3 regions of the Streptomyces vulcanius genome follow, and region 3 is predicted to be linked to each of the others. Evidence: predicted binding sites of a transcription regulator. Region 3 holds the regulator's gene; each other region holds the start of a gene.
The links. Region 3 encodes HspR, which represses chaperone genes until heat shock. Its sites were predicted from a motif close to TTGAGNNNNNNNNNCTCAA; they were not measured.

Region 1 (3,272 bases), on a different contig from region 3:
CCCAAGGCGCCGCGCTCGGCCACCGCGAAGCCCACGGGCAGCCGCACGACGTCCTCATGGGTGGCCGCCGCCCGCACGGAGTCCGCGCGCACCTCGGCGGGGAAGCGGGCGCCCGTGTACACGAAGTCGCGCAGGCCCAGCCGCAGCGCGCCCGCCATCGGACCCTCGTCCCGGCCCGGGTCGAGCACGAACCCGACATCCGGCGCCGGGGCCCGCCCACGCTCCTCCCACGACGGCACCGCCGGCTCCGGGTCGGTGGGCCGGGGTGGCTCCAGACCGTCGTCGCCGGTCCGGGCGAACTCGTCACCGCGCACGACCCGGTAGCGCACGCCCAGCGCCTCCACCTCGTCGGCCGGGTCCCGCTCCAGCACCGACACCGCCGCGAGCAGCGCGCGGCGCTCGGCCGGGTCGTCGGTGCGGTCCTTCGCCGTGAACCACAGATGCGAGTTCAGCCCGTCCCTGGCCTGCTGGGGCATGCCGTCCATCACCGGTTTCACCAGCCGCCAGTGCGGCTGCGCGGCGGACGGGTCGTGGGCGGCGACACCGAAGACGGGACCGCGCAGCGCGAGGTGCGGGTAGCGCCGGGACGCCTCGACGGCGTCCGCCTCCGTCACCCAGGCCACGGGGTCGTCCCGGCGGACCAGTTCGTCGTGCAGCGCGTCGAGCCGTCGCTTCCAGTCATCGGTCATGTGCGCATTGTCGTGGGGGCGAAGAGCGGCTTCGGGGTGATTTCCGTAAGTGGAGGGAGCGGGGTGAGGACAGCCTGTAGCAAGGAGGCACACCCGGTCGCGGACCACCCCCGGACGCGCCCCCCCGGGGCTCGCGGGGCCGGCCGCCGGCTCCGGCTCCACGGTCCGGGCGCCCCCCCGGGCTCCCTGGGGTCGGACGCCCGGTTCCCGCCCCACGGCCCGGACGCGCTCCCGGAGCCCCCGGGTCAGCCCGCTTCCGCTCCCGTGAACCGCGCGCTGGTCATGGGCGACACGACGCTCCAGCCGAGCGACCCGTACCGTGCCCGTCCCTGCGGTGACCCGGCCAGGACACCGGTCCGGGCGCCCTGTTCGGCGGCCGCGCGCTGGAGCGTGCGCATCACGAGGGTGCCGAGTCCGCGCCGGCGGTGCGCGGGGTCGGTCGCTATCCGGTCGGCGACCGCGGTCTCGCCGGTCGGCGCGATCTGGCCGCGCGCGGCCGGCGAGCCGTCGGGGGCGGCGATCATCGTGCGGATCACGCCGCCCCGCGACCAGGTGCGCTGCCGGTAGCCGTCGGGGACCGGGCCGGCCGGGGTGTCCGGGGTGTCATATCGCCCTTCCTGTTCGTCGTGGTTCGTCGTGATCGCCCACAGCGAACGTCGCGGGGGGCGGGGAACAATCGCGGGCGCCCGTGCATTGAGTCGGCATAGCTCAACTTGACTGCCTAAGGGGAGATCATGGCTTCGACGTCCACATCGCTCACTCTGCCCGTGCTGCCCCTCGACGACGAGGTCGTGCTCCCCGGCATGGTGGTTCCGCTGGACCTCAATGACACCGATGTGCGCGCCGCCGTGGAGGCCGCGCAGGCCGCCGCCCGTTCCGGGGGCGGAAAGCCGCGGGTGCTGCTCGTGCCGCGCATCGACGGGACGTACGCGAGCACCGGTGTGCTCGGTACCGTCGAACAGGTCGGCCGGCTGGCCGACGGCGACCCGGGCGCGCTGATCCGTGGCCGCGGGCGCGTGCAGATCGGCGCCGGGACGACCGGTCCGGGCGCGGCACTCTGGGTCGAGGGCCTCCGCATCGACGAGTCCGTGCCCGAGCCGCTGCCGGGTCAGGTCGCCGAACTCGTCAAGGAGTACAAGGCCCTGGCCACCGCCTGGCTGCGCAAGCGCGGCGCCTGGCAGGTCGTCGACCGGGTCCAGGCCATCGACGACGTCTCCGCGCTCGCCGACAACTCCGGCTACTCGCCCTTCCTGACCACCGAGCAGAAGGTCGAGCTCCTGGAGACCGCCGACCCGGTGGCTCGACTCAAGCTCGCCACCCAGCAGCTGCGCGACCACCTCGCCGAGCAGGACGTGGCCGAGACCATCGCCAAGGACGTCCAGGAAGGCGTCGACAAGCAGCAGCGGGAGTTCCTGCTGCGCCGCCAGCTGGAAGCCGTACGCAAGGAGCTGCGCGAGCTCAACGGCGAGCAGGAGGGCGAGGAGTCCGACGACTACCGCACCCGTGTGGAGGCCGCCGACCTGCCCGAGAAGGTCCGCGAGGCCGCCCTCAAGGAGGTCGACAAGCTGGAGCGGTCCAGCGACCAGTCGCCCGAGGGCTCCTGGATCCGGACCTGGCTGGACACCGTCCTCGAACTGCCGTGGAACGAACGCACCGAGGACGAGTACGACATCCAGGGCGCCCAGCGCGTGCTCGACGCCGAGCACGCCGGTCTGGAGGACGTGAAGGAGCGCATCACCGAGTACCTGGCGGTGCGCAAGCGGCGCAGCGAGCGCGGCCTGGGGGTCGTGGGCGGACGGCGCGGCGGTGCCGTGCTGGCCCTCGTCGGCCCGCCCGGTGTCGGCAAGACCTCGCTCGGCGAGTCCGTCGCGCACGCGATGGGGCGGAAGTTCGTCCGGGTCGCCCTCGGCGGCGTCCGTGACGAGGCCGAGATCCGCGGCCACCGGCGTACGTACGTCGGTGCGCTGCCCGGCCGGATCGTGCGCGCGATCAAGGAGGCCGGGTCGATGAACCCGGTGGTCCTGCTCGACGAGATCGACAAGGTCGGCTCCGACTTCCGGGGCGACCCGGCGGCCGCCCTGCTGGAAGTGCTGGACCCGGCGCAGAACCACACCTTCCGGGACCACTACCTGGAGGTGGAGCTGGACCTGTCGGACGTCGTCTTCCTGGCCACCGCCAACGTCCTGGAGGCCATCCCGGAGGCCCTGCTCGACCGTATGGAGCTGGTCCGCCTCGACGGCTACACCGAGGACGAGAAGGTCGTCATCGCCCGTGACCACCTGCTCCCGCGCCAGCTGGAGCGGGCCGGCCTGAACCGGGACGAGGTCGTCCTGGAGGAGAGCGCGCTGCGCAAGCTGGCCGGCGAGTACACCCGCGAGGCGGGCGTGCGCACCCTGGAGCGGTCCATCGCGCGGCTGCTGCGCAAGGTCGCCGCCCAGCACGAACTGGGCGAGCGGAAGCTGCCGTTCACCATCACCGACGAGGATCTGCGCGGGCTCATCGGACGCCCGCACCATGTGCCCGAGGCGGCCCAGGACCCGGCCGAGCGCCGTACGGCCGTGCCGGGCGTCGCGACCGGGCTCG
Region 2 (3,272 bases), on a different contig from region 3:
CCAGGGAGGGGATCTCGCCGTACAGCAGCTTGCTGGCGGTGTCGAAGTCGCCGTCGCGCTGGGCGCGCTCGGCCTGGCCGCGCAGTTCGTCGAGCTTCTCCTTCAGCTCGCCGACCCGGTTGAGGGACTGCTTCTCCTTCTCCCAGCGGGCGTTGAGGCCGCGCAGCTCCTCCTCCCGGTCGGCGAGGTCGCGGCGCAGCTTCTCCAGGCGCTCGCGGGAGGCCGCGTCGGTCTCCTTGCTGAGGGCCAGCTCCTCCATCTTCAGCCGGTCCACGGACCGCTGGAGCTCGTCGATCTCGACGGGGGACGAGTCGATCTCCATGCGCAGGCGCGAGGCGGCCTCGTCGACGAGGTCGATGGCCTTGTCGGGCAGGAAGCGGGAGGTGATGTACCGGTCGGAGAGGGTCGCGGCGGCGACCAGCGCGGCGTCCGCGATCTGCACCTTGTGGTGGGCCTCGTAGCGGCCCTTGAGCCCGCGCAGGATGGCGATGGTGTCCTCGACGCTCGGCTCGGCGACCAGCACCTGCTGGAAGCGGCGCTCCAGGGCCGGGTCCTTCTCGATCCGCTCGCGGTACTCGTCGAGCGTGGTCGCGCCGACCATGCGCAGCTCACCGCGGGCCAGCATCGGCTTCAGCATGTTGCCGGCGTCCATCGCGGAGTCGCCGCCGGCGCCCGCGCCGACGACCGTGTGCAGTTCGTCGATGAAGGTGATGATCTGCCCGTCGGAGGCCTTGATCTCGGCGAGGACGGTCTTCAGGCGCTCCTCGAACTCGCCCCGGTACTTGGCGCCGGCGACCATGGCCCCCAGGTCGAGGGCGACGAGCCGCTTGTTCTTGAGGGACTCGGGTACGTCCCCCTTGATGATCCGCTGGGCGAGCCCCTCGACGACGGCGGTCTTGCCGACGCCGGGCTCGCCGATGAGGACGGGGTTGTTCTTGGTGCGGCGGGAGAGGACCTGGACGACCCGGCGGATCTCCTGGTCCCGGCCGATGACCGGGTCGAGCTTGCCCTCGCGGGCGGCGGCGGTGAAGTCGGTGCCGAACTTCTCCAGGGCCTTGTACTGGCCCTCGGGGTCGGCGGTGGTCACGCGGCGTCCGCCGCGGGCCTTCTGGAAGGCGCCCTGCAGCTTGTTCGCGCTCGCTCCGTGCCGGGTGAGCACGTCGGCGGCCTGGCCGCCCTTAGCGGCGACGCCGATCAGCAGGTGCTCGGTGGAGAGGAACTCGTCGCCCAGCTCGCGGGCGCGCGACTGTGCGTCGGCGATCACGGCGAGCAGGTCGCGGTTGGGCTGCGGAGGCGCCACAGTGGACCCGGTCACGCTGGGCAGATTGGCGAGCACATGCTCGGCACCGGCCCGTACGGCGGCCTGGTCGGCCTCGACGGCGGCGAGCAGGTCGGTGATGTTCTCGTTCTCCTGCCCCGAGAGCAGCGCGAGCAGCAGATGGGCGGGGGTGAGGTCGGCGTGTCCTGCGGACACGGCACGGTTACTGGCCGCGTTGATCGCGTCCCGGCTCCGGTTGGTCAGCTCGGCGTCCACGTTCGCTGTCTCCTCCTGGTGTCAGTCGTCTCCCGTGTCTGACTGAGTCAGCGTACACAAAGTTGAGTCTATTCCGCTCAAGGCAGCTCAGAACAGCCCGGGACAGCAGGAAGCTGCGGGGGAGTACACGGGAGGAAGAAGGACAGCAGGGCCGGACCGGCCGAAACATGCCGTGGTCGTTTTCCGGCCACGGCGGGGAATGGCGCAGAATGCCCCCTGTCCGGAAATGTCGCCAAAAACTGCAGCGGCGTCACCGTGTTCAGGTCACGGTGACGCCGCTGCGGGGGGAAGCACCTGAGCGATCTTGTTACGACGGGGGAATCGCGTCAGGCACTGCGGGGGGTGGCTGAGATGGTTCGCGGGGCGGTTGGGGCCGCCGACTCCGCCAACTGGTGGTCGCGCTGGTCGAGGTTCACGAAGATCATTCCGTACCTGATGGCACACCGTACGGGCTGCGGCGCCCCCCGAGGCCGCCGCAGGCACCGGTAGGCCCGCACGTCGTCCTCCTCGTCCCGAGTGACGACCACCGGTTCTCCGAACACGGTCACCATCAACGAGTCACCACTGTGGGGGATGGCGGTGACCAGGTCGATGAAGTGCCAGCCGGAGCGGTAGGCGGTGGCCATTTCGCGGCGGAAGGAGCGGTCGTCGGGTGGTGTGGTCACGTCAGCTCCAGGCGGTGTCTGCCGGGTAGACAGAAGCATCGTCGCCACCATCAGCGGTGCTGGCCGCGAGCGACCAGGCGGTGTCCGACTGAGGCTCACTCTTCACACCGGAGAGGCCACTCAGCGATGCGTAGGCCACAACGGCGGAGAAGGCGGCGACAAGCACTGAGCGAAGCATTCTGTTCCGCATATTCGGCTTCGTCCTCACTTGAAGTTCCCCTTTTCCCCCGTCGGGTAAGACGATGGCTCATTCGGGCACGTCATGGCCACACAATCGGTGCATCATGTTCCTGCATGTTCAGGACCCTGGGGGGTGGAGATTTGCCAACGAATCGAACTAAAGGGACACATCCCCATGCGATGACGGAGTTGTGTGAGGAAGGACGCCGTCTTTACGCGAAGGCCCTCCGCACCGGACGTATCGCCCGCGTGGACGTGGAAGCCGCCCCCTGCCTGATGGAGTTCGCCCTGCTCCACTCCGACGCCGACGACGCGAACTGGCTGCGTCCGGTTCCCCCGTCGGTCGCCCTGGTCCAGCGGCTCAACCCCATCGAACGCGAGATCACCGAGCGCAGACGGCTCTCGATCGAGCTGACGGAGGCTTTCGAGCCGTTCATGGCGCTCAGCGCCCCGGTGACCACGGCCGACCCCTCGATCACCGTCCTGGAGGGCCTCGACCGCATCAACTCGGCGCTCGACCTGGCCGCCGGGCAGTGCCAGAACGAGGTGCTCTCGATCCAGCCCAGCCACCGCCACCCCGAGGGCCGGCTCATCGAGGCGCTGGAGCGCGACAAGCCACTGATCGAACGCGGGGTACGGATCCGCACCCTGTACCAGCACACCGCCCGCTACAGCCCGGAGCGGCTGGCCTGGGTCGACCTCTTCGCCGAGGGCAAGGTGGAGTACCGCACCATCGACGAACTGGTCGAACGCCTCATCGTCTGCGACGAGACCGTGGCCTTCATCCCCATCCGCGACGACCGGCAGGTCGCCCTGGAGATCCGTCACACCGGACTGGTCCGCTATCTCATCAAGGTGTTCGAGTTCATGTGGAGCCGCGCGGTGCCGCTGAG
Region 3 (3,272 bases):
GCGAACGTAGACCACACATTCCACGACCGCCCACCTCATCGATCACCATCACCCATGCGAGTGACCACACCCCGGCCGCCACCGGCCACCGGCCCCAGGATCCTCACATCCCCGTCACCACCGCCTGTCCGTGGCCACCCACGGCATCCCGGACAGCGACACCGGACCGCCCTGACGGCGATCCGGCCACCCCTGCCCGAAAGCCAGGTGGAAGGTCTCCCGCGGCCACTGGGCACGCAGCAGATCCGCCGCAGGGATGATCCCGACGACCGTCAGTGCTGCCTCTCTGCGGAGGTCACGCAGGCGCCGGGCGACAGCCTCACGGACAGCCTGCGCGGACGAAGACGGAGAGAGGGGCATTGGCCTGGCCTACTGGTGCGCGCTGTCAGCGGATTTCGTATTGGTCGTGCGGTATGCCGCGGTCCCACACGGCGTCGAACGCCCCGGCGCAAAGCTTCGCCGCAGCCGGGTCCTCGCTGATCTCGCCGCCGCCGGAGGCGCCGTCGCCGGCGAAGTGGTTCCACCGGATGAGTCGACCGTCGAACAGCCAATAGTCGTTCCCGGGCAGCGCTATGTCCGATGCCTGCCGACGGGGCAGCCACCGCACCTGTTCGCCTGCGGCCACGTTGGTGAACGTACCGTCGTACAGGAAGCGGGTGTACTCACTGACCGGCTCGGACACAATGCGGGCCCGCCGGACAACGACCCCGCGGGCCACCGTCTCCTGGATCAGGCCGAGCCACGACCGCCACCAGGACGCGCGGTCCGCTGGATCGTGGCGGAATCCCGCCCGCCACTCCGCGAACGGACCCTTCTCGTAGTCGACCGCGTAGGCATCCCGCATCTCCAGATGGACGGCGGAACGCTCGCAGCGAGCGATCAGCTCACTGAACGGTGGCGCGCTCGACGGCATCGCAGGCCTCCCTGATCATGTGCACCATCCTGGCTGGAATACGGATCACAGCCTCGCCCTCGGGGATCCCTTTGCCGTGACCGGGCGCCTGGAACGCGGCGCACTCCGCTTCCTGTTTGGTTGGACGACCCGGCCGGCGCGTCATGGCCTGTGTACCACCACCCTGCCTGACCACCACCGCAGGACGGGCCGGAGGGCCACTCGGACGCAACGCCCGAGGGGGCGGTGCCGACGTGTGACCGGTACCGTCCCCTCTGAAGCGTTCTGTCAGTCCTTCGGCTTCTTCGGGCGCCAGACCACCAGCGCGCTCGTCTGCTGGACCTCCTGGTACGGGACCAGGTCACGGCGGTAGGAGGCGTGGACCGCCGCCTCGCGCTGTTGCATCGCCGAGGCCGCGCCGTCCAGCGCGTCCTGCATCTCCGCCATCCGGGCCTGCAGCGCGGCGACCTGGTTCTCCAGTTCGATGATGCGCTTGATGCCGGCCAGGTTGATGCCCTCGTCCTGCGACAGCGCCTGCACCGTGCGGAGCAGTTCGATGTCGCGGGCCGAGTAGCGGCGGCCCCGGCCGGCGGTGCGGTCCGGGGAGACCAGACCGAGGCGGTCGTACTGCCGCAGCGTCTGCGGGTGCAGGCCGGAGAGCTGGGCCGCCACCGAGATGACGTAGACCGGGGTCTCCTCGGTCAGTTCGTACGGCCCACGGAAATTGTCACTGCGTCGGCGGCCGTCCATCCCTGTCATGCTCCCTTCGCGGCCTCGAACAGCTCCGCCCGTGGATCCTCGCCCTCGGTCGCCTCGCGATACGCCTCGAGCGCTTCACGAGCCTTCCCCGGCAGGTCCTTGGGCACACTCACCTCGACGGTGACCAGGAGGTCTCCGCGGGTGCCGTCCTTGCGGACCGCGCCCTTGCCGCGCGCCCGCATGGTGCGGCCGTTGGGGGTGCCGGCGGGCAGCTTCAGGGTGAGGGAGGGGCCCCCGAGGGTGGGAACCCTGATCTCGCCCCCGAGGGCTGCCTCGGTGAACGTCACCGGCACCGTGACCGTCAGGTTGTCGTCCTTGCGGCCGAAGACCGGGTGGACGCCGACATGGACCACGACGTAGAGGTCGCCGGACGGGCCACCGCGCTCGCCCGGCGCTCCCTTGCCGCGCAGGCGGATGCGCTGGCCGTCCGTCACCCCGGCCGGGATGCGGACCTGCATGGTGCGCGAGGACTTGGCCCGGCCGCTGCCCTTGCAGTCCAGGCAGGGGTGCTCGGCGATCAGGCCGCGGCCCTTGCAGTCCGGGCAGGGGTCGGTCAGGGAGAAGCCGCCGCCGGAGCCGCGGGCCACCTGACCGGTGCCGACGCAGGTCGGGCACACGCGCGGTGTGCCGTTCTTGTCGCCGGTGCCGGAGCACGCCTTGCACGGGGACTGCGAGGACATCCGCAGCGGGACCGTGGCGCCCTCGATGGCCTCCGTGAAGGTCAGGGTCACCTCGGTGTCGATGTCCTGGCCGCGCCGGGGCTGGGTACGGGTGGTACCCGCGCCGCCGCGGTTGAACAGGCCGCCGAAGACGTCCCCGATGCCGCCGCCGAAGCCGCCGGAACCCCCGCCGCCGCCCTGGGCGCCGCCTCCGAAGAGGTCGCCCAGGTCGAAGTTGAAGTTGCCGCCGGCGCCCGGCCCCGGGCGGAGGCCGCCGTTGCCGAAGAGGGCGCGTGCCTCGTCGTACTCCTTGCGCTTCTTGGGGTCACCGAGGATGTCGTTCGCCTCGGAGATCTCCTTGAAGCGATCCTCCGCCTTGGCGTTGCTCTTGTTGGCGTCCGGGTGGAACTCGCGGGCGAGTTTCCGGTACGCCTTCTTGATCTCGGCCTCGGTGGCGTCCTTGGGGACGCCGAGGACCTTGTAGTAGTCCTTCTCGATGAAGTCCTTGGTACTCATCCTCGACGTGCCCCCTTTCCGTTGTTCCGCTCGGTGTCTACGTCAGCCCCCCTCAGGGCCGTTGTCCTTCTCGTCGCCGGTCTCGCCGTCCTCGGCCTTGACCGCCTGGGCGCCCGGCTGGGGCTCGGCGACGGCCACCCGCGCGGGGCGGATGGTGCGTTCGCCGAAGCGATACCCGGGCTGCAGAATCGCCACGCATGTCGTCTCGGTGACGTCGGGCGCGTAGCTGTGCATCAGGGCCTCGTGGATCGTCGGGTCGAAGGGCTCGCCCTCCTTGCCGAACTGCTGGAGGCCCATCTTGGCCGCGACGCTCTCCAGCGACTCGCCCACCGACTTGAAGCCGCCGAGCAGTTCGCCGTGTTCCCGTGCGCGGCCGATGTCGTCGAGGACGGGCAGGAGCTCGGTCAGGAGGTTCGCGATGGCGATCTCCTTGACCGCGATCCGGT

Region 1: lon (endopeptidase La) is a predicted target of HspR. The motif match lies at 1,383-1,401, and genes of this name have one in related genera.
Region 2: clpB (ATP-dependent chaperone ClpB) is a predicted target of HspR. The motif match lies at 1,597-1,615, and genes of this name have one in related genera.

What each region holds. Positions count from the first base shown of each region.
Region 1 covers NZ_JBHSFK010000024.1:6,202-9,473, forward strand. Annotated here, with positions in the region: gene ACFPIH_RS31785 (DUF5954 family protein) at 1-689, opposite strand, end outside; partial or broken gene ACFPIH_RS31790 (GNAT family N-acetyltransferase) at 935-1,270, opposite strand; gene lon (endopeptidase La) at 1,424-3,272, shown strand, end outside.
Region 2 covers NZ_JBHSFK010000080.1:4,687-7,958, forward strand. Annotated here, with positions in the region: gene clpB (ATP-dependent chaperone ClpB) at 1-1,534, opposite strand, end outside; gene ACFPIH_RS55030 (hypothetical protein) at 1,861-2,199, opposite strand; gene ACFPIH_RS55035 (helix-turn-helix transcriptional regulator) at 2,560-3,272, shown strand, end outside.
Region 3 covers NZ_JBHSFK010000071.1:31,592-34,863, reverse strand. Annotated here, with positions in the region: gene ACFPIH_RS53990 (DUF6879 family protein) at 386-913, opposite strand; gene ACFPIH_RS53985 (hypothetical protein) at 885-1,088, opposite strand; gene ACFPIH_RS53980 (heat shock protein transcriptional repressor HspR) at 1,181-1,642, opposite strand; gene dnaJ (molecular chaperone DnaJ) at 1,648-2,826, opposite strand; gene grpE (nucleotide exchange factor GrpE) at 2,869-3,272, opposite strand, start outside.